2 regions of the Glutamicibacter sp. MCAF14 genome follow, and region 2 is predicted to be linked to the other one. Evidence: predicted binding sites of a transcription regulator. Region 2 holds the regulator's gene; the other holds the start of a gene.

Region 1 (10,429 bases), on a different contig from region 2:
GCAATTTTGTTCGCGGGCGGAAGCCTCGCTGGCGTGGCTCCCAGTATTTGGGTTTTGGTGCTGTGGTCAGGGCTGGTTGTTGTGCTAGGGGTACTGGGCTTCATGGGACTCGGCGCAAGTATCAGTGCAAAGAGCGCGGCCATAGCCGTCTATAAGCATCGCTACCCTTAGGCAGCTTTCACTGTTAGCAGTTCCTTCCAGTGCGTGGTGTAGCGCGGACTCATCATCCCCCGCCGCATCTCCCACGCCGGCCCCCGCTGTAGCCCAGCACGACCTAAACCGATGGACTTCACACCGTGTTCAGAACGGATCTGCTGAATCAACGGGCCAATCTGTTTCGCCTCATGCGCTGACACGAACGGATCAAAAGTTTCCTGCATGGCTAACGGTTGAAGATCCATAACCACCACCCCCGCCCGCGCATATTTCACCCCGACCAATATCTGGGGGAGCAGCTGCTTCGCTGCGCGGGTGAGCACCACCGGATCAGCCGTTGGCCCTGGCAGTTTCACCGTGATCGCTGGCTGGTGATCCTGGTGCTGGTTGTAATAGCTGGTCATCGCCCACGCAGAGAGGACCTTGGCCTGTTTCTGGTGCTTATGCAGCCGTGCCGAGGCTTGCTGCGCATAAATCCCCATCACCTGCTCCATCCCCACCCGATCAGTGATCGGATCGGAGAAGCTACGGGAGAAGATCAACTGATCCTTGATCACCCGTTCTTCCTCCATCGGAATGCAGGGAATCCCGCGCAGCTCTAGCACGGTGCGCATCTGCACAATGGAGAACTTATCCCTGATCCGCACCTCATTCGCATCGCGCAGGTCTTTAGCCGTCCAGATGCCCAACCCGCGCAGCCGCTTGGTCAGCCGCAGGCCGATACCCCACACCTCCACCACCGGCAGACGCGCCAAAAGGTTCTCAGTGGTCTGCGCTGGCGCGCGATCCCACACGCACACCCCACCCAGTTCCTTGAGGTGCTTGGCGGTCTTGTTCGCCATCTTCGCCAACGTCTTGGACTTGGCGATCCCCACGCACACCGGCAACCCGGTCAGCCGGAACACCTCCGCTTTGATCCGCTCACCGAGGGCTTGCAGCTCATCCATCGTGCCGGACACGCCCAGGAACGCCTCGTCAATGGAATAGACCTCCACCCACGCAGAGAAACGGTCTAAAAGCTTCATGACGCGGGCCGACATTTCCCCATACAGCTCGTAATTAGAGGACTTCGCAACCAGCCCGAGGCGCTCAGCGTCGGCCGCGAGCTTGAACCACGGCGCACCCATCTCAACGCCCAGGGATTTGGCTTCGCTGCTGCGCGCGACCGCGCAGCCATCATTATTGGACAGCACGATCACCGGGCGGGCATCGAGTTTCGGGTCAAAGACCCGTTCGCAGGAGACATAGAAGCTATTCACATCCACATGAGCGATGTATTCGCCCCGCAGCTGTGGGTTGGGGGAGTCTATGTTGGTAACCATCGGTATCACTTTCGTTGATATTCGCTAAGAAGAGTTGACCCAATGACACCTATATTGAACCCATGATCTATCTAAGCGAATTGGTTTCTTAAAATATAGAACATAGGTTTGACAGTTTGGCTAAATAAATGGGTAGCCACCTCGAACTCTTCGCGAGGTGCCTACCCATAAGGTGGTTGTTATTTCGTGCTTGAGATTCGGTGAATCCATGGAGGAATCCGAGGGGGACCGGCTGTGGTTCACCGCAGCATCTTCGGGTAACCATCACAGCGACTCGGCCATATCTGGACGGCTCTGGCCTCATCGGAAAAGATTAGTAACCAATACTTTGTCGCCGATTCTGGGTTTACCAAGTGCCGGAGAAGAACTATGCCTAGCTACAGCGACGGTTCAGCAGCAGAATGTCGGTATACACGCTGGTGGGCTGTGTTCAGAGCGAGTGCCACATGCCTGTCCAGGCAGTAGCTGTGGCCATTACATCTTTTGTGCCATTAGATGGGCAACCTGATCTCATTGGCGAACCAGTCCTGCAATTGCGTCACCCAGGAGCCCCACAGGCCGGTGGCCATCAGAATTCCAAGAAGAATCAAGATGCCGCCGCCCGCGCGCATGATCGATAGCTGGTGCCGACGCAGGAACTTCATGGCACCCATTCCGCGTCGCAACCCCACTGCGATGAAAAGGAATGGCAGCCCCAGCCCCATGCAATAGAAGAATGTCAGTAAGGCGCCCTTCGCAGGGTTGGGGTCAAGGCCGGTACTCATTGCCAACACTGCGGCAAGTGTGGGTCCGATACAAGGTGCCCAACCAAGCCCGAAGGTCACACCCAATACCGGGGCACCCCACAAGCCAGCCGGTGGTTTGCGGTGCATCTTCGCGTCGCGTTGCATGAAAGAAAATCCACCCATGAACACAATGCCCATGAAAATCACCAGCACACCGAGAAGCTGAGTGACCCAGGCACCTTCGAACCGCATCCATGCGGCGATTTGAGAAAAGACCACTCCGGCGAGCACGAAGACGGCAGTGAATCCGAGGATGAACAGAGCAATACCCGCGACCATGCGGCCACGTTTCTGCTCGACGAGATCAGCACCAGATAGCCCAGTCACGTAGCCAAGATAACCCGGAACCAAAGGAAGAACGCACGGCGACAGAAACGAGACGAGGCCGGCAAGGACCGCCACGGGAACCGCAAGCAGCAAGGATCCATCTTGGATAACCTCAGCAAAAGGGTTGCTCTGGACCGAAATTGCCAAGGTGGTGGTGAGCGGCAAATTCATCACAGCGACTCCTGAAGGGAGGTATCTATCAGGGCCTTAAGCGTGGCCTTTTCGGCCGCTCCAAGGACACGTGACGCGACCCGTCCCTGTTTGTCGAGCACCAGCGTGGTGGGCACTGCCTGCAATGGGACATATTGGGTCATAGCCAGCCGGATTTCACCTTGGGTGTCTTGCACCGATGGGTATGAGATCCCAAAAATGCGCTCGAAGGCTTGTGCGGCTTCTTTCTCGTCACGGATATTGATGCCGATAAATTCGGCCTTCACTTTAACTAAGGCAGCAAGCATGCCGGCGCGCAAGCAGGTACGCCGTCCCAAGCGCTGTGCTTGGGACTCGCTGAGGGTTTTCATGTTGTCAGACTCCTGAGAGGTTTGCAGAGACGGTTTGTGAGATCGGCGCCGGTTTATACATGGTTGTAGAACTGGATTTATGCACATGCCCATGGTTTCGTGAGCTACTTGACGTAGGAGAATACTCCCATCATGCCGCGTTCCGCATGATAAGCATTGTGGCAATGTGTGAGCCATTGGCCCGGGTTATCGGCATCAAATTGGACGGTGACAGTTTCCCGTGGACGGACAATCACGGTGTCCTTTCGTGCCCCGGACTGCCCGATTTGGAAGGTATGGCCGTGGATGTGCATCGGGTGCCACATGTCGGTGTCGTTGATGAATTTCACTTCCACGCGCTGTCCTTCTTTCAGATCAAAGGTATGCTCAAATGGCTTGGCCATGTCGAAACGATGGCCGTTGATGCCCCAGTCGTAGTTCTCCATTCCGCCGGTCAACCGCAGCTCGTGGACTTGGTCCGGCGTCTTGACCGCAAGATTCACGGAAGGGTCGGCGGTGAGCTGTCCACCGTCAACGATCTCTCCGGTCAAGGCCGTCGGGAGATCACCCTTTCTTGGGGCCGTACCTGTCCCGGTTGCAATGAGACCGTAGGCCATTTGGGCTTTCCCTTCGGCCAAGGCCAACAACGGTGTGAAACCATCTTGGATCGTCAAAAGCGCGTCGATGCGCTCTCCCATGCCCAAGACGACGGCGTCAACCTCAGCGTGAACGACCGGGAATCCATCGGTATGGGTCACGATAAGTTTCTGTTTCGGAACTCCGACCCGGTAGGCAGTGTCGCCCGCGGCGTTGACAATACGCAATCGAACTCGATCCCCGGGTTGTGCCATAAAAACCTCGGGTTTTTCGATGGTGGTGCCGTTGAACAAATGCAACGGATAGGCCACGTCACCGGCATCTCCGCCCAAAAAATCGCTGGTTGCACCCATGAGCATATGGCCCATCACCATGCCGCCGTCTTCGCTACCGTGGCTCATTCCACTCATCGGTGCCATCCCCTTAGCGAGCTCCTTCATCGCTTCATCAGGCGTTCCGGTGACACCATCAAGCCAGTCATCCAAGACGATCACCCACTCCTTGTCGTACTGCAATGGTTCTTGTGGATCATCAATGATCAGAGCGCCATAGAGGGCGCGTTCGCGCTGCATCTCGACGTGGGAGTGATACCAATACGTGCCGGGATGTGCCAGCTTGAAGTCATAGGAATAACTGGTCGCAGTCTCCACTGCCTCCTGTGTGAGTCCAGGCACGCCGTCGGCGTTGTTGCGTAAGGCAAGACCGTGCCAGTGGATGCTGGTGGATTCAGGAAGCTCATTGGTGAGGTTCAGGTTGAGCTGGTCACCGACCATGCCACGTAGTGTGGGGGCGACCAGCTTCTTGTCGTATCCCCATGTAGTGATCTTCTCTCCGGCCATTGCCGTGCTTATCGACTCTGCCTTCAGCGTTTTCGTGACCGTCTTTCCGGTACTGGGGCGCAAGTTTTCGACTTCTGCGATGAGCGGGTCGGTGGGCAGGACTCGGGACACCCCGGTGGAGTTCTGGGCCTTGGGTGCGCAGGCGCTTAGGGCAGCAGCTGCGGTCGTGGCAATGGACAGTCCAAGGAAGGAACGTCGGTTGAATTGGTAAGTCATGAAGCAGTCCTTTATGAAGTGTGAGTCTTGGGGGAGCATAGGAAAATAGAGGATGGCGGCCAGCTCGTGGCACGCAGTCAATCCAACGGATTACGGTTTTTACGCAGCCTCATGCCGCTTTGGTGGTCCGCCGTGTCTGCAATGCCGCTGGCCGCCGTCTGGTATTTCGACTCCTAGCTCTCTGATCTTGGAGGAACACGGTGCCTAAGAGCTAACCTGCGGTGATTAGAGATCGTGACCGACGTTCGGCGGGTCGTTGATCTGGCCGAAGCCTACATTTCCGGTTACTGAAGATAGCGGTGGTAGATACTGGTTGCCATTCCATCCTTGGAGAATCGCTGCTCGACGCATGTCCAACCGTGCTTCTCATAGAATTTACCTGCCCCGTTGGCACCGGCCGCGGTGGCGAGCTCGGCCAACCTAGCATGGTCCGCTGTTGCACGTTTAAGGAATGCGTCCATCAGAAAAACGCCTATTCCTTCACCACGCCGATCTGGCAACACCACAAGTGATGTAATGACAGCAGGCGACGGTATCACTCTGTCGCTGGATACCGGGCTAGCGGTGCGTCCTAGCAGACGACGGGCATAGGGACGTGCGCGGGTGCCCAGAAAATGAAGAAGTACACGTGGCCGGATGGAGAGCGCCGCGAGACCCGAGAGGAGAAGTCCCCACTTCTGGTTGGCAAGTACGTCAGCGATGTGGCGGACTTGGTTGGTCGAGCCAATTAGGAAGCCTATTGGCTGTTCATCGTCACTCACGGCGACAAGGGCAATCCCGAATCGTTCGGTGAGGAACGTTTTCATCCAACGACGTACGAAGTGGTTTCCTAAGTGGGGGAATAATCCATCTGGAAGGTAGCGGATCATGTCCGAGGCCATCCTGCTCAGGTCTTGTTCTGTGGCATCTCTGATGACGACAGGTGAGCCGGTGCCGGGATTCTTTGAGGTTATTCGGCTCATGGGGTTTTCTCGGTGAAAGTCGCTCCGTCGTCCGTGGAGTGTGAGATACCCGTACTGGTGGCCACCCAGATCCGCACCTGTCCGCCATCGTCGCCGGTGGCGGCAATGGCAGCCGGTTGCCCGGTGACGACTCCACCAGTCTCTTGCCAAGTGCGTCCGGCATCGCGGCTGAGCTGCACCGCACCATCCGGTTCCACTCCGACGGCGACCGATTTGCTGGCAACAGCGGTCAGCAGCAGGACCGGAGCGTCTTGGGGTAAGGTCCAGGTTTTCCCGCCATCTTCAGAACGGTGTACTCCTTGTTCGGTGGTGGCCAGCACGACTTGGGACAGCGGGCTTCCGGCGAGATGATAGGGCTGGATGCCGGCATCTATGGTGTTCCATGTGACCGTGTCATCGGTCACCCGCAGTGTGCCGTCAAAACCGATGACGCTCTCGCCGGTGACGGCCAAGGCGTGGAAATCGGATTTGCCTTGAAGAGAGAGCGGTTCCCACGTGGACCCGCCATCAGTTGATCGGATCAAACCCGCCGGGTCGGGCAGACCGGTCTCAGTCGACGGGTGCCCGGAAGCGTAATACTCGTCTTTTCCGGCGGTGGCGAATCCCATCAGGTCAATGGTGGGCCCGATTTTCTGCGGTTCGTCAGCTGTGGCATCGAAGAGTCCCTCATGGGTGGCCAAAAGGATGCGCCCGGAATCCGGGTCAACGCTCATGCCGTGGACGTGGCTGAAGACTGCGACGCTGGCAGCTTCTTGCGCAGCGGGTCCTTCGCTGATTGACTGCGTGCAGCCCGTGAGTAGGGCCATAGAGAGCGCGGCGACGGACAAGACTGCGCGTTTTTGAGCGCGCAAAAGTGAGCTCTGTGTAAGCATGGTGGTTCCTTGAATCAATCAGAAGTGCTGGTCAGATGGGTCAGGGGAGTCGGCACCCTAGGCAGCAGCGGCAACGTGGAGTCTTTAGAGGTCGGCTAGCAGGGTCTTCATGGCCTGAATTTCGGTTCCCTGGCTGGAGACAACATCCTTAGCCAGCTCGACGGCTGCAGGATTCGATCCGTTGGCGACTTCGTCCTCAGCCATAGTGATGGCCCCCTCATGGTGGGCGATCATTTGGGTCAGGAACAACCGCGAAGCTTCGGTGCCCTGGGTGGCCTCGAGGTTGGAAAGGTCCTCCGGGGTCATCATCCCGTCCATCTCATGGCTTCCGGACATCTTCATAGGCTCGCCCCAGGTCTGGAGCCAGTCGTTCATTTTCTTGATTTCCGGCCCCTGGGCGGCTTTGATGTCCTGGGCAAGCTCGGTAACCCGGGGATCCAGGTTTTTCTTGGCCAGCATGATGTCGCTCATCTGGACAGCCTGTTCGTGATGAGGCGTCATCATCTGCGCGAACATGGCATCGGCACTATTGTGGTCGGCTGCAGCATCGGAGGCCGACGGCGGCATGCTGCCATGATCCATGCCGGACATAGTGCTTTCAGGTTCGGTGGTGCCAGCGTCCGTGGAGCATCCGGACAGGACGAGCGCTGCTGCAAGAGCGGTTGCCGAAATGGAAGTCAGGCGTTTCATGTGGGTATTCCTTCAAAGTGTTCTCAAACGGGGTATCCATCAATACCCGGCCAAGACGGCACACAAGGGTGAGCACGAATAGCCGGAGCTCTCCCCGGTATGGGGAAAGCGGCCGGCGTTTTTATGTGCGACTGATAGAGAGTTCGATGAGTGAGGGAGTCCACGGCAACCGGTTTGCCGGTGCAGGCATGACTGGCGGGGCGCGCAGCCCCTTGCCAGGAATAATGAACCAACGCTTAGGAAGAAACCACAAGACGGCCAGGACAATGACCATGAGTACGCACATGGCAGCCATGAGATGATGCTCGCCATTGCATGGCCCGTAGCAGGTACTATCTGCCTCGCCACCGACCGTCCCATCTGTGGCCATTACGGGTGGACCGTGATCGTGGGAGACTGCTTGGTGCGCAGAGGTCGCGCTCAGACCAGCAGTATCTGGCGCTTGGTGGGACGCTCCTAAGACATGCATCCCCAAGATTCCGAGGATGATTCCGGCCAAACCCAGCATAAGAATAACCGGGCGGCGGCCAGCAGGATTGCCCGGCGCAGGGACAAGCAGAGACAGGAAACGACGAGGCGTCATAACCTGATTCATCGCATCCTGCCTTTCCACCAGAGTGAAGGTTTTCATCTCAAGGGTACTGGCGCATCCTGTGCCCGGCAAAAGAAAGCGCTTGAAACTGGTCTAGTGTGATTAATGTATGGTGTCTGGATCGAGATTGATGCGTCGCAGCAATTGGGCGTTGAGCGCGACCACGATGGTGGACAGGGACATCAGGATCGCTGCGATGGCCGGAGAGATCGACACCCCAGCAAACGCCAGTGCTCCGGCAGCCAGCGGGACCGCAATCACGTTATAGCCGGTGGCCCACGCCAGGTTCTGGATCATCTTGCGGTAGCTGGCTCTGGATAGTTCCAGCATAGACATCACCGCCCGCGGGTCGTTGCCGGCCAAGACAACCCCCGCCGATTCTATTGCCACATCGGTGCCGGCACCGATGGCAATGCCAACCTCGGCCCGAGCCAGTGCTGGGGAGTCGTTGACCCCGTCCCCGACCATGGCCACTTTCAGGCCGCGGGCCTGCAGCTCGGCAACCTTCTTATCCTTGTCCTGGGGCAGAACTTGGGCGAAGACCTCGTCGATGCCCAGCTTTCCAGCCACTGCTTCGGCGACCTGCTGCGCATCACCGGTGATCATCGCGACTTTGAGGCCCCGGGACTGCAACGCGGCAACGGCCTGGCGGGAATCGGCGCGGATCTCATCTTCCAAACTCAGGGCACCAATCACTTGCCCAGCACGAACCACGTGGAGTACGGAGGCGCCTCGCTCGACCCAAGGCTGAGTCTGCTCCTGCAGTTCTCGCGGGATCGTCAGGGCTTGGGAGTCAAGCAAGTTCGGTCCGCCGATCATGATGTCGGCTCCATCGACGTTGGCGGTCACGCCACGCCCGGTCAGCGAGGTAAATTCGGTTGCAGTCGGAATCCGGATGTCTCGGGCCCGGGCAGCTGCGACGATAGCCCGGGCCGAGGGATGTTCGCTGTCCGCCTCAACTGCGGCCGCCAGTGCCAGCAAGTCGTTATCGCTGAGACCAGGGGCTGTGGCAATGCCGGTCAGAGCAGGCTGGCCCAGAGTTAGAGTGCCGGTTTTGTCGAAGAGGACCACATCGATGGTGCGCATCCGTTCCAAGGCCATGCGGTTCTTGATCAGCACTCCAGCCCGTGCCGCCCGTTCGGTGGAGATCGCGATGACCAGTGGAATGGCAAGGCCCAGTGCGTGCGGGCAGGCGATGACCAGAACGGTGACGGTGCGGATCACCGCCTCGTTGGGACTGCCCAGGAGCACCCAGGTGAGGAAGGTGATGATGCCGGCGCCCACAGCGAAGTAGAACAGAAAAGCCGCTGCACGGTCCGCTAGCGCTTGGGCTTTCGAGGAGGAGGCCTGGGCCTCAGAGACCAGACGCTGGATTCCGGCTAGAGCGGTATCTGACCCGACGGCTGCCACCTTGATGCGCAGGGAGCTGTCCGTGGCCACAGTGCCGGCCACTACGCTGTCTCCGGGACCTCGCGGTACGGTCTTGGATTCGCCGGTGATCATCGATTCGTCCAGTTCCGCTTGGCCTTCGGTGATTTCCCCGTCAGCAGGCAGCCGGCTACCGGAGCGGACCAGTACGATATCGCCGACGGATAGATCGCTGATTCGTACTGTGTCCGTGCCCTCTGCGGTGACGCGTTCGGCTTCATCAGGTAGCAGTTCTGCCAGAGCATCTAGTGCGCCGCGCGCCGAGCCTAGGGCGCGCATCTCGATCCAGTGGCCCAGAAGCATGATCACTACCAGCAGGGCCAGTTCCCACCAGAAGTCGAGGTTGAAGTTGCCGATGCCTAGCGTGGTGATCCACGAGGAGAGAAAGGCGATAGTGATTGCCAGCGTGATCAGCAGCATCATTCCAGGCTGCTTGCTGCGCAGTTCTTTCCAGCCGCCCTTCAGGAAGGGCAGTCCTCCGTAGAAGAAGATCACCGATCCGAGCACCGGAGCGATCCAGGCGGCGCCGGGGAAGTCCGGGATCTGATAGCCGAAGAGGTGGGCGAACATCGGGCTGAAAATTACCACCGGGATTGAGAGTGCCAGGCTCAGCCAGAACTTATTCTTGAACATCGCGGTACTGTGTCCTGCGTGCTCGCCGTGGCTGTGGACGGCGTGTTCATCGTCAACTGCCGAATGCGCATGGCCAGCCGGCGTCGCCTGGCCATGAGTCGGCTGTTCAGACATCGGGTGTCCCGTGTGACTGTCTTTGGATGCGAGAGTGCGACCCCCGTGTCCAGGGGAGACTGAGTGGCCGTGTTCCCGGTTCTCCGGTGCGTGGTTCATGATGGCTTCCCTCCTGGACCCCCGAGGGCGGCCTCGAATTCTCGTCTGAATACGCCGGCCCTAACACTGGGGGCAACCGCCCGTTAAGTCCCGCGTAGGTTCAGAATATACCCCAAGGGGGTATAAATCGAGTTTTCTGGCAAGACTCATCTGTCCACTCGTGCCCAACAACAGACGATTAGCCGATGGCCGCCAACAGCAGGGCACAAGCTTTTTCGCACCGGCGGCAAGCTTCAGCGCAGACCTGGCAATGCTCGTGCATGCCAGCATGCTTCTCGCATTCGGTGGCACACTGCT
Region 2 (10,429 bases):
TACCTGATTCCGGCACTGGCTCATGCGCAGACCAGCGCCAAGCCAGTGATTGTCTCCACCGCGACGTTGGCGCTGCAATCGCAGATTGTTGGCCGTGACGTACCGCGATTGCTTGAATCGCTCAAGGGCAAGCTCTCGCGCCCAATGGATGTGGCCCTGCTCAAGGGCCGCTCCAATTACCTGTGCCAGTATAAGCTCGGTGGCGGGTACCCGGATGACGAGGGCACCTTGTTCTCCATGGATGAGCCAGCAGTACCTGCTGGCACCACCTACTCTCCACTGGCCAGCGAAGTGATGAAACTTCGCGAATGGGCTGAAGAGACCGAAACCGGTGACCGCGATGAGCTGGTGCCCGGCGTCAGCGACAAGGCTTGGAAACAGGTCTCGGTCTCGGCCATGGAATGCCTCGGCTCGCAGAAGTGCCCGATGGCCGGCGAGTGCTTCTCGGAAATGGCGCGCGCTCGCGCGGCCGAATCCGATGTGGTGATCACCAACCATGCGCTGCTGGCAGTTTCGGCCTTTGAAGGGCTTTCGGTCCTGCCGGACTTTGAAGTCGCGATCATCGATGAGGCCCACGAACTGCAAGATCGTGTCACCAGTTCGGTTTCTGGTGCGCTTTCTTCGCGCATGGTGCTGACCGCTGCTGGTGGAGCCAAGCGCCATTGCGGTGTCAACGTCGATGAAATGGTCAAGGCCGCCAACCGTTTGGAGAAAGCGCTGACCGGCGTGCCCACAGGCTTGCTGGAACAGGGCCTGCGCGAAGATATGGGCATTGCCCTGAACGACATTGTGGAGCAGGCCCGCTTGGCGCTGGCATTGTCCAAGCCGGAAGCCAATGCGCCGGCCGATGGCGGTCGGCAGACCGCACGCTCCCAGCTGCAAGCCGTTATGGATGATGCGATTCGCATGCTCGAATGCGAAGAGCGGCGCGAGGTCCTCTACACCACCCGTCCACGCGAATTCGTCGAAGGCCGAGGCTACGTCGAGGCTGATGAAACTCAGCCGGCCACCTTGAACGTGGCGCCACTGTCGGTAGCCGGCAAGTTGCGCGAAGGCCTGTTCGACGGACGCACGGTCATCTTGACCAGCGCCACGTTGGCCATCGGATCGCAGTTTGATTCAGTCGCAGGTTCCCTGGGCTTGATGGGTGCTGGCGCACCCTCTTGGACCGGCGTGGACGTGGGCAGTCCCTTCGATTACCCGAAGCAGGGCATCCTCTATGTCGCTAAGCACCTGCCGAAGCCCGGCCGTCAGCTAGCGGCCGAGACCTTGGATGAGATTGAAGACCTGATCAAGTCCTCGGGTGGCGGCGCCTTGGCGTTGTTCACTTCCAAGCGTTCTGCAGAAGAAGCAGCCAGCATCTTGCGCGAGCGCCTGGACGTCGAAATCTTGTGCCAGGGCGAAGCCAGCATGAAATCATTGGTCGAGCAATTCAGCAGCGAACGGGACACCTGCCTCTTTGGAACCATGACCCTGTGGCAGGGCGTGGACGTGCCCGGTGATTCGTGCCGCCTGGTGATCATCGACAAGATCCCTTTCCCGCGCCCCGATGATCCTATCTCCAAGGCCCGTTCTGAGGACGTAGCCAAACACGGTGGCAATGGGTTCATGCAGGTTGCCGCGACGCACGCGGCGATCCGCCTGGCCCAGGGTGCTGGGCGCTTGATCCGCTCGGTTGGGGACAAGGGCGTTGTAGCGATCCTTGATTCGCGGATGGCCACGGCACGGTACGGAAGCTTCTTGAAAGCTACCTTGCCACCGATGTGGCCAACGGTTGATAAGAAGGTCATCTCCGGTGTTCTCAAGCGTCTGAACCCGGGCGAATAACAGCCATTGCCAACATATGATTCTGAGCTGCCCCTGGATAAGGGGCAGCTCAAGTCATTTAACCGCCAGCGGCTTGAAGGTTTCCTGATGCGCTAATGTCGGCATTAGAAGCGATAATTCTTGAGTCGGAAAGGCGCCATGGATTCCATGCAGGTATTGGCACATCAAACCGCGATCGATACCCACGCTCGCTTTGGGTATCGCCTCATGGGGTTGCCTGGAACGTGGATTGGACGCAGCTACAGCACAGCGCAACGATTGCTCGATGGAAGCATGCTCAGCGACCTCAACGGGCTCTCGCATCCCTTCAGTGAATGGAACTACTGGTGGCAAGCTCATTACCTGGATGCCATCATCGATGATGGTTACGCGTACCTGAATGAAGGCAACGACAAGCTGGCTGGCGAAGCACTGGCCCTGGCCAACGCCTTATTGCGTGGCATCCACCTGCGGAACTTCGGGGTCCTGCCCAACTATTTTTTCGACGATATGGCATGGCTGGCCCTGGCCAGCGAACGCTTGGTTCGGTTCACCCATGAGGCGTCCGGTAAGAAGAACAAGCATGCACAGCTGGCAGTGCGAGTGCTGGGCAAGCAGCTTCATCAAGGCAAGGATGATGTACTGGACGGTGGCCTGTACTGGTCCAGGAAGCGGGACTTCAAAAACACGCCCGCTAACGCGCCAGCGGCATTGTTCTTCGCCCGTACTGGACAGAAGGAAATCTCGCGTGAGCTTCTGCAATGGCTGGAAGCTAAGCTGTTCAGCTCTGAACACGGACTGTACTTGGACGGACTGCGGATAAATGAACGCGGACACCGGCTGGAACCAGCGGTCTACAGTTATAACCAGGGAACCGTCCTTGGTGCATTGCTTGAGCTCGGCGAACCTGCGGACCTGGCTCATGCCCAGGTGCTGATCAAAGCGACCGCGCAGTCCCTGGCCTCGGAATCAGGGGTGCTGGCATTCAACCATGGAGGAGATGGCAACCTGTTTGCGGGGATCCTCTGCCGCTATCTGGCTCTTGCCGCCACCGATGAGCGGTTGGAGGCCTCTAGCCGAGACACCGCCAAGACGCTGGTCATGGCGACCGCGCATCATCTAAAAGACCAAGAGCCACGCCGGCTTTCAGCAGCAGTGCAGCGTTGGATGATCTTCTGCGCCGCGGCCGGCCTCGAATCAAGCACTGGGCGCTAGCGCATTAAACGAAGATTGCGCTGGTGCCAAGCACCAGCGCAATCGAGGGGCAACTATTAGAGTGAGCGCATGACGGAGACTACACGTCCCATGATGGTTGCTGCATCGCCCAAAATTGGTTCGTAGCGCGAGTTTTGCGGAAGCAACCACGTATGCCCATCGCGCTGGCGGAACGTCTTGACCGTGGCTTCTTCGTCGAGCAGTGCTGCGACGATATCCCCGTTGTCTGCCGTCTGCTGGCGACGGACAACTACCCAGTCGCCATCGCAAATCGCAGCGTCAACCATTGAATCGCCGGATACCTTGAGCATGAACAATTCGCCATGTCCAACGAGCTGACGAGGCAACGAGAAAACATCTTCGACGGATTGTTCGGCCAGGATTGGGCCACCAGCGGCAATGCGACCTACCAGCGGGACCATGGTGGTGTCAGCGGAAGTGCTCAGCTCAATGATCTTGGCGTCTTCGTTGATGACTGGCTCTGCTGGTTTCGAAGCTTCAGCAGCCTCTGAATCTTCGGCCAGCTGCAGCGGGAGCAGGATTTCCATGGCGCGCGGACGGCGTGGATCGCGACGGATGTAGCCCAGCTTTTCCAACTGGCTCAGCTGGTGAGTCACGCTCGAAAGGCTCTTGAGGCCAACTGCGTCGCCAATCTCACGCATCGATGGTGGATAGCCGTTCTTGCCGATAGACCGCTGGATCGTCTCCAGGATCTTCTTTTGGCGAATCGTCAGCGAACGTGCATTCGATCGGGGAGTGCGTTGTGAAGCTGACATGAGATTTTGCCTTCCCTAGCAAATATTCGAAAGTTCGTAAGTCCAAACTGTCGGAGCTAGATGGTGTGATGTTTTCATTGCTCGTCTACTTCGAAATCTTAGTAGATAAGCGAGCTTCTTTCAAAGATTTGTTCGAAAACTTCTGGACAAGTTCTGCAAACCTCTGTTAGAACAGATATACGAAGTTAGAACAAGTTTTCGAATCGATAGTTTCGAATACACATTCGCATCACTTGAATTTTTGAGGAGACAAAGTCATGGCAACCGTCGCACTTGACTCAAATCAGACCCAGACGCCACTAAAGATCCGCATCAACCGCCGCGGATGGGCCGTGCTGGTTGGACTGCCTATTTTTGCACTCACCGTCGCAGCAGCGTTCTTCATCGCAATGTTTTCTTCCGACGCGCATGCTGCAGCGAACACTCCGGCGGGAATCGAAACCGTGGACGTCACCGTTATTCCAGGAGATACCCTGTGGAGTCTGGCCCGGGAATACGCCACTGGCTATGACATAACCTCCGCGGTCGACCACATCGCAGAATTGAACGCGTTGAACAGCAGCGAAATCCAGATCGGCGAGACCTTGTCCATTCCGGTCCTCGCTGGCTAGCTTGCACCACCTGCCTCAGGTTTGTTACCTGCCCTCGTAGCGGATTCACCTGCAGGCACACTGCGCACGTAGACTTGATGCGTGAATGACCGCAGTGAACTTTTGAGTCAGCTGCCCTTGCGTGAGAATCTCCGCGGGCTATCCCCTTATGGCGCACCACAAATTGATGTGCCCATTCAGCTGAACGTCAACGAGAACACCCATCCGTTGCCACCAACAGTCGTAGACGCCATTTCCCAAGAAGTGGCCAAGGCTGCGGCAACGTTGAACCGCTACCCGGACCGCGAATTCACCGAACTGCGTGAATTGCTCGCCGATTACCTGGGGCATTCGCTGACCAAGGAAAATATCTGGGCTGCTAACGGCTCCAATGAAATCCTTCAGCAAATCCTGCAAGCCTTTGGCGGTCCTGGCCGTTCGCTGATGAGCTTCGCTCCTACCTACTCCATGTACCCACTGCTTGCTAGTGGAACAGACACGTCTTACATTGCCGGAACGCGCGCTGCAGATTTCACCCTGTCCGCTGAATCCGCGGCCGCACAGGTGCGCGAGCACAAGCCGAATATCGTATTTCTCTGCTCGCCCAACAACCCCACCGGCACGGCGCTTGGCCTGGACGTCATCACCGAAGTGTATGAAGCCCTGAGCGAGCATGACGGCGTGCTGATCGTCGACGAAGCCTACGCAGAGTTCTCATTGGCCAGCACCAAATCCGCACTGACCTTGCTCGATGGCCGCCAGCGTTTGATCGTCTCGCGCACCATGTCCAAAGCCTTCGGGCTGGCCGGCGCACGCGTAGGCTATTTGGCTGCAGCTCCTGAAGTTACTGACGCGATCCGGTTGGTGCGGTTGCCGTACCACCTCTCGGCAGTTACCCAAGCGACCGCCATTGCCGCGTTGAAGAACATTGAGCTGTTGCTGGCCCAAGTTGAAGACATCAAGTCGCAACGCGACCGTATTGTCACCCGACTGAAGGAACTTGGCCTCAAGCCTTCGGTCTCCGATTCCAATTTCGTGTTCTTTGGTGGTGTTGAAGATCCCCATGCTATTTGGGAAGGGCTGTTGGAAGCCGGCATCATCATCCGCGACAATGGAATCCCGGGAACCCTGCGCGTCACTGCAGGAACCGAATCCGAAACCACAGCCTTCTTAGAACGGCTTGCCGAACTGCTCGGCTCACAGAAGTAATCCAAGACAAGCGAAGGAAGACATGTCTGCCGAATTGATTGGTGCACGCCGCGCCCGCATGGAACGCGTCACCAGCGAATCGTCCGTATTCGTTGAACTGGACCTCGATGGTACCGGTGTCTCTGAGATCAGCACCTCGGTGCCGTTCTATGACCACATGCTGACTGCGCTATCCAAGCATTCGCTCATCGACCTCACCGTGCGCGCCACCGGTGATACCCATATCGATGTTCACCACACGGTTGAAGACACTGCCATCACCATTGGTGAAGTATTGCGCGTTGCACTTGGCAATAAGGCCGGCATCCGCCGCTTCGGCACCTCCTATGCGCCACTGGATGAAGCACTGTCCCGCTCGGTCGTCGACGTGTCGGGCCGCCCATACCTGGTGCACTCCGGTGAACCAGCAGGCCAGGAATATCACCTGATCGGCGGTCACTTCACTGGTTCGATGACCCGTCACGTCTTTGAAGCCATCACCTTCCACGCGCAGATCTGCGCGCACATCGAGGTGCTCTCGGGTCGCGATCCGCACCATATCGTCGAAGCGCAGTTCAAGTCCTTTGCCCGCGCCCTGCGCGAAGCAGTAGAGCGCGATGAGCGCATGGGCGACAAGATCCCATCCACGAAGGGTGCCCTGTAAGTGGAAAAGAAAACTGTAGTTGTTCTGGACTACGGCTCAGGCAACGTGCGCTCGGCCGTGCGCGCTTTGGAAGCTGCCGGTGCCGAAGTGGAATTGACCGCTGATCCAAAGAAGATTGTGGCTGCCGACGGGCTGGTCGTTCCCGGCGTGGGCGCGTACGCCTCGGTGATGGAACAGCTGACAGAAACCGGTGCGCTGCGCTGGATTGGCCGCCGTATCGCTGGCGGCTTGCCGGTACTGGGCATTTGCGTCGGCCACCAGGTCTTTTTCGAAGAAGGCGTGGAGCACGGTGTGAAAACCGAGGGCATTGGAGAATGGCCAGGCAAAGTCGAACGACTGCAGTCCGAGGTCATCCCGCACATGGGCTGGAACACCGTACGCCCTCCCGAAGGCTCCAAGCTCTTTGCTGGCATCGAAGATGAACGATTCTATTTCGTGCACTCCTACGCCGTGCTGCAGTGGGCATTCGATGTCACCCAGCCAGCGATGACCCCACCGCAGGTGACCTGGTCAACGCATGGCACGCCGTTCGTGGCAGCCGTTGAGAACGGCCCGCTTTCGGCGGTGCAGTTCCACCCTGAGAAGTCCGGCGATGCTGGAGCTCAGCTGCTTCGCAACTGGTTGGGGACGCTCTAAAGATGTGGACCCTAATTCTGGGCGTTGTCGGTGCCTTCCTCGCAGGTGGAGCGATCTCGCTTAAGAGCCAGAAAGCCCACATCTCATGGATCATCGCGTTGTGGGTGCTTGCAGGCCTGAGCCTCATCGCCGCCTGGACCTTGACCTACTAAATTCATTACTTCTTCACAAAGGACATCATGAGCGAGCAACCAATTCTCGAGCTTTTGCCTGCTGTAGATATCGCTGGCGGCCAGGCAGTACGCCTGGTTCAGGGCGAAGCCGGTTCGGAAACCGGATACGGCGATCCGCTGGAAGCGGCGCTTTCGTGGCAGAACGCCGGAGCAGAATGGCTGCATCTGGTTGACCTGGACGCGGCCTTTGACCGTGGCAGCAACGTGGACATTGTCCAGCGCATCGCCAAGGAACTGAACATCAAGGTCGAGCTCTCCGGCGGCATCCGCGACGATGCTTCTTTGGATCGGGCACTTGAATTCGGCGCAACCCGAGTCAACCTTGGTACCGCAGCACTGGAAAACCCTGAATGGACCAAGCAGGCCATTGCACGCCACGGCGACAAGATCGCGGTGGGCATGGACGTTCGCGGCACCACTTTGTCCGGCCACGGCTGGACCAAGGACGGCGGCGACCTCTGGGACGTGCTGGCACGCCTTGAAGATGCCGGCTGTGCCCGCTACGTCGTGACCGACGTGACCAAGGATGGCACCCTGCGCGGACCGAACGTTGAATTGTTGCGGGAGATCGCAACTAAGACGAGCAAGCCAATCGTTGCTTCGGGAGGCATCTCCTCGCTGGAGGACCTGCGCGTTCTGCGCGAACTCGTTCCAGAAGGCATCGAAGGTGCCATCATGGGCAAGGCCCTGTACTCGGGCCAGTTCACGCTGCAAGAAGCGTTGGATGTTGCCGGGCACCGCTAGGCTCCACGCAGTCTTTGGAAAAGGCGATTCAGAAGCTCACGCTTTTGAATCGCCTTTTCCTCTATGCGAAGCAGAATCGCCGTGCTCTGCCACCTAGGCAAATATCCTCACGCGTGAGCAGCGAATGGAAATCTGAAGTGCCGACGGCGGGGTGTCCAACCTCATGAACACAGTTTTAGAACTTCACTGCACCAACCTTGAAACCACAGATAGCATGGATCCTATGAGTACTGAGCAACCGCCATCTGCACCTAAACGCCATCTGCCGGGACATATCGTTGCCGCGCTGGCACAGGCAGGCTCTCAAACCGACTCAGCCGGTCAGGACTGGGAAGGCCGAGACCTCAGCGGCGAAGGCAACCCACTGCATAACTTCGACAAGGACGACGGCAAAGCCGACGCAAATGTCCTCGCCGCACTCACCGCCCTGCGTGAAGGCAGCGCGGGGGAGAGCGAAGTGCATAAATCACTGGCCAACGCCAGGGTTTTCGTCGCAGTGGTAGCTCAGCTCGGTGAAGAAGCCATGACGGAGCACGGTTTCGCATCCGATAAGGAAGCGGACATGGCCCTGGTGAAGATCAAGGCTCCAGATGGCCGTATGGCTCTGCCAATCTTCACCACTGTGGAACGTTTGCAGGCTTGGCATAAGGAAGCGCGGCCGGTAGCAGTGTATGCCCCACGCGCCGCGCTGTCTGCAGTGAGCGAAGAATGCCAGCTGCTAGTCCTTGATCCGGGAAGCGATTTCACATTCGTGCTGCGACGACCGGGGCTTTGGACCCTGGCCAAGCAGGTGGACTGGATTCCGAGCTATCAAAGCCAGCAGGTCGCTAGCCTGGTCCAAAATGCAATTGAGGATTTCAACCAGTTGCGGACCGTCAAGGTGGCCCCGGGCAAGGGAGTAGGCTCCCGAAGCAAGGACGGCCAGGTCGTCCTTGGGGGAGGTCCTGGCCCGGAGCTGAACCTGCAGCTTATTTTCGCTCCTGGCACGAGTCAGGACGATGCACGCGAAACTACTCGCGCACTACACGGACGATTGTCCCAAAACACCGAATTCGCTGAAGCAGTGGATTCTCTTGAACTCAGTTTGCACAGCGCGCCGAACTAAGCCGGCGGGCTCCTTGTGATTAGGTAAGGAACTTTCCGGGCATGAAAAGCTATTGGCAGATTTTGCGTCAACCGCAGATCTCATTGTTGTTGCTGATCGGCATGATTGCCCGCCTTCCGCACTCTGCATTGAGCATGCTGCTGCTCCTGCACCTGGTGAACAACCTCGACCAATCGTGGGTATCAGCTGGCCTGGTCACCGCGGTAATGACGCTGGGCATCGCCATTGGTGCTCCGTGGCGCGGTGCCCGGGTAGATATCTGGGGACTGCGTCGGGCGATGATCCCGTCGGTCATCGTGGAAACCCTCGTGTGGTGCACGGTGCCGCATGTTCCGCTGGTCTGGGTCTACCCGCTGGCGTTCATCGGCGGCCTTTTCGCTCTGCCGGTTTTCTCGGTAGTGCGTACCGCACTTGGCATCATGACTACCGGCGAGCAACGCCGTACCGCCTTTGCCTTGGATGCGACCGCCACCGAATTGGTCTTCATTGTTGGACCGGCCAGTGCAGGCATTGTGGCCACGCAGATCAGCAGCGTGATTGGCCTGAGCGTGATCGGTGTGACCTCTACGGTTGCGGGACTGGCGCTCATGATCCTCAATCCGCCCACGCGCAGTGATGACCCCAAGGCGCTTGCCACTCGGGCCAATGTCCACGAAGAACGCTTGGGCGCCGAAGCCAGCTTCATCGCCGCAGCGCCCATGGGCGTGCATGAAGTGGAGGGCGAGCTGATCGCGGCGGGCATGAAGTCTGCCCGCGCGAGAATCAAGCAGCGGGGCCGTGCTTTCAAGAATCGCTTCAACTGGGTCAGTGCTTCGGTGCTGGCGGTCTTCATCGCTTCGGCGGGAGCCGGCATGCTGTTGACCGGCACCGAGGTAGCCATTGTGGCTGAATTGGATGCCTCGCAGGAAAGCCACCAGCTGGGCCTGGTGTTCCTATTCTGGTGCGGTGCTTCGCTGATTGGCGGCTTGATCTACGGTTCGATGAAGCGGGTCATTTCACCACTGGTCCTGCTGCTGAGCATGGCAATTCTGACCATTCCGATGTACTTCGCTTGGGATACCTGGTCGTTGGCATTGTTCTCAGCCTTGCCAGGCTTCCTCTGCGCGCCAACCTTGTCGGCGGCTTCGGAATGGCTCACCGATCTCGTGGCCGAGAAGCGCCGTGGCGAGGCGATGGGCTGGTACGGCTCGGCAATGACCGCTGGTACCGCATTGGGTTCGCCGATCACCGGCATCTTCGTGGACACCTTCGGAGCCGCTCCAGCATTTATCGGGATCGGCGCCATGGCCAGCTTCGTAGTGGTGGTTGCGCTGATTGCCCAGCAGATCCGCCGACGGGTACGTCGTGCGCGGCGCCAGCGACTGGAAACTATCGCCTAGGCGCTGGCCGTATCCTTCAGCCGCGAGTACATGTACATGTCCCTGCGGGCGGCGCCTACCTGTTCCCAGCTGCGCATCAGCCCTTCGCGTTCGAAGCCGCAAGCCTCAGCGGTCCGCCAAGACCCCTCGTTCCACGGCTCAATATAGAGCTCA

Evidence for each region. Region 2 encodes LexA, which represses DNA repair genes until DNA is damaged. Its sites were predicted from a motif close to TCGAACANNTGTTCGA; they were not measured.
Region 1: a site for LexA is predicted at 1,575-1,590, ahead of AB4Y71_RS17715 (Y-family DNA polymerase). Genes of this name have one in related genera too.

Annotation. Positions count from the first base shown of each region.
Region 1 is NZ_JBFREO010000018.1:69-10,497, forward strand. It holds partial or broken gene AB4Y71_RS17710 (hypothetical protein) at 1-171, shown strand, start outside; gene AB4Y71_RS17715 (Y-family DNA polymerase) at 168-1,478, opposite strand; gene AB4Y71_RS17720 (cytochrome c biogenesis CcdA family protein) at 1,970-2,761, opposite strand; gene AB4Y71_RS17725 (TlpA family protein disulfide reductase) at 2,761-3,111, opposite strand; gene AB4Y71_RS17730 (multicopper oxidase family protein) at 3,216-4,742, opposite strand; gene AB4Y71_RS17735 (GNAT family N-acetyltransferase) at 5,027-5,704, opposite strand; gene AB4Y71_RS17740 (F510_1955 family glycosylhydrolase) at 5,701-6,576, opposite strand; gene AB4Y71_RS17745 (DUF305 domain-containing protein) at 6,661-7,266, opposite strand; gene AB4Y71_RS17750 (DUF6153 family protein) at 7,388-7,897, opposite strand; gene AB4Y71_RS17755 (copper-translocating P-type ATPase) at 7,961-10,033, opposite strand; gene AB4Y71_RS17760 (four-helix bundle copper-binding protein) at 10,311-10,429, opposite strand, start outside.
Region 2 is NZ_JBFREO010000003.1:38,607-49,035, reverse strand. It holds gene AB4Y71_RS05630 (ATP-dependent DNA helicase) at 1-1,827, shown strand, start outside; gene AB4Y71_RS05625 (glycoside hydrolase family 76 protein) at 1,966-3,021, shown strand; gene lexA (transcriptional repressor LexA) at 3,078-3,797, opposite strand; gene AB4Y71_RS05615 (LysM peptidoglycan-binding domain-containing protein) at 4,055-4,408, shown strand; gene AB4Y71_RS05610 (histidinol-phosphate transaminase) at 4,490-5,596, shown strand; gene hisB (imidazoleglycerol-phosphate dehydratase HisB) at 5,619-6,239, shown strand; gene hisH (imidazole glycerol phosphate synthase subunit HisH) at 6,240-6,875, shown strand; gene AB4Y71_RS05595 (hypothetical protein) at 6,878-7,027, shown strand; gene priA (bifunctional 1-(5-phosphoribosyl)-5-((5-phosphoribosylamino)methylideneamino)imidazole-4-carboxamide isomerase/phosphoribosylanthranilate isomerase PriA) at 7,055-7,792, shown strand; gene AB4Y71_RS05585 (SseB family protein) at 8,016-8,897, shown strand; gene AB4Y71_RS05580 (MFS transporter) at 8,939-10,276, shown strand; gene AB4Y71_RS05575 (GNAT family N-acetyltransferase) at 10,273-10,429, opposite strand, start outside.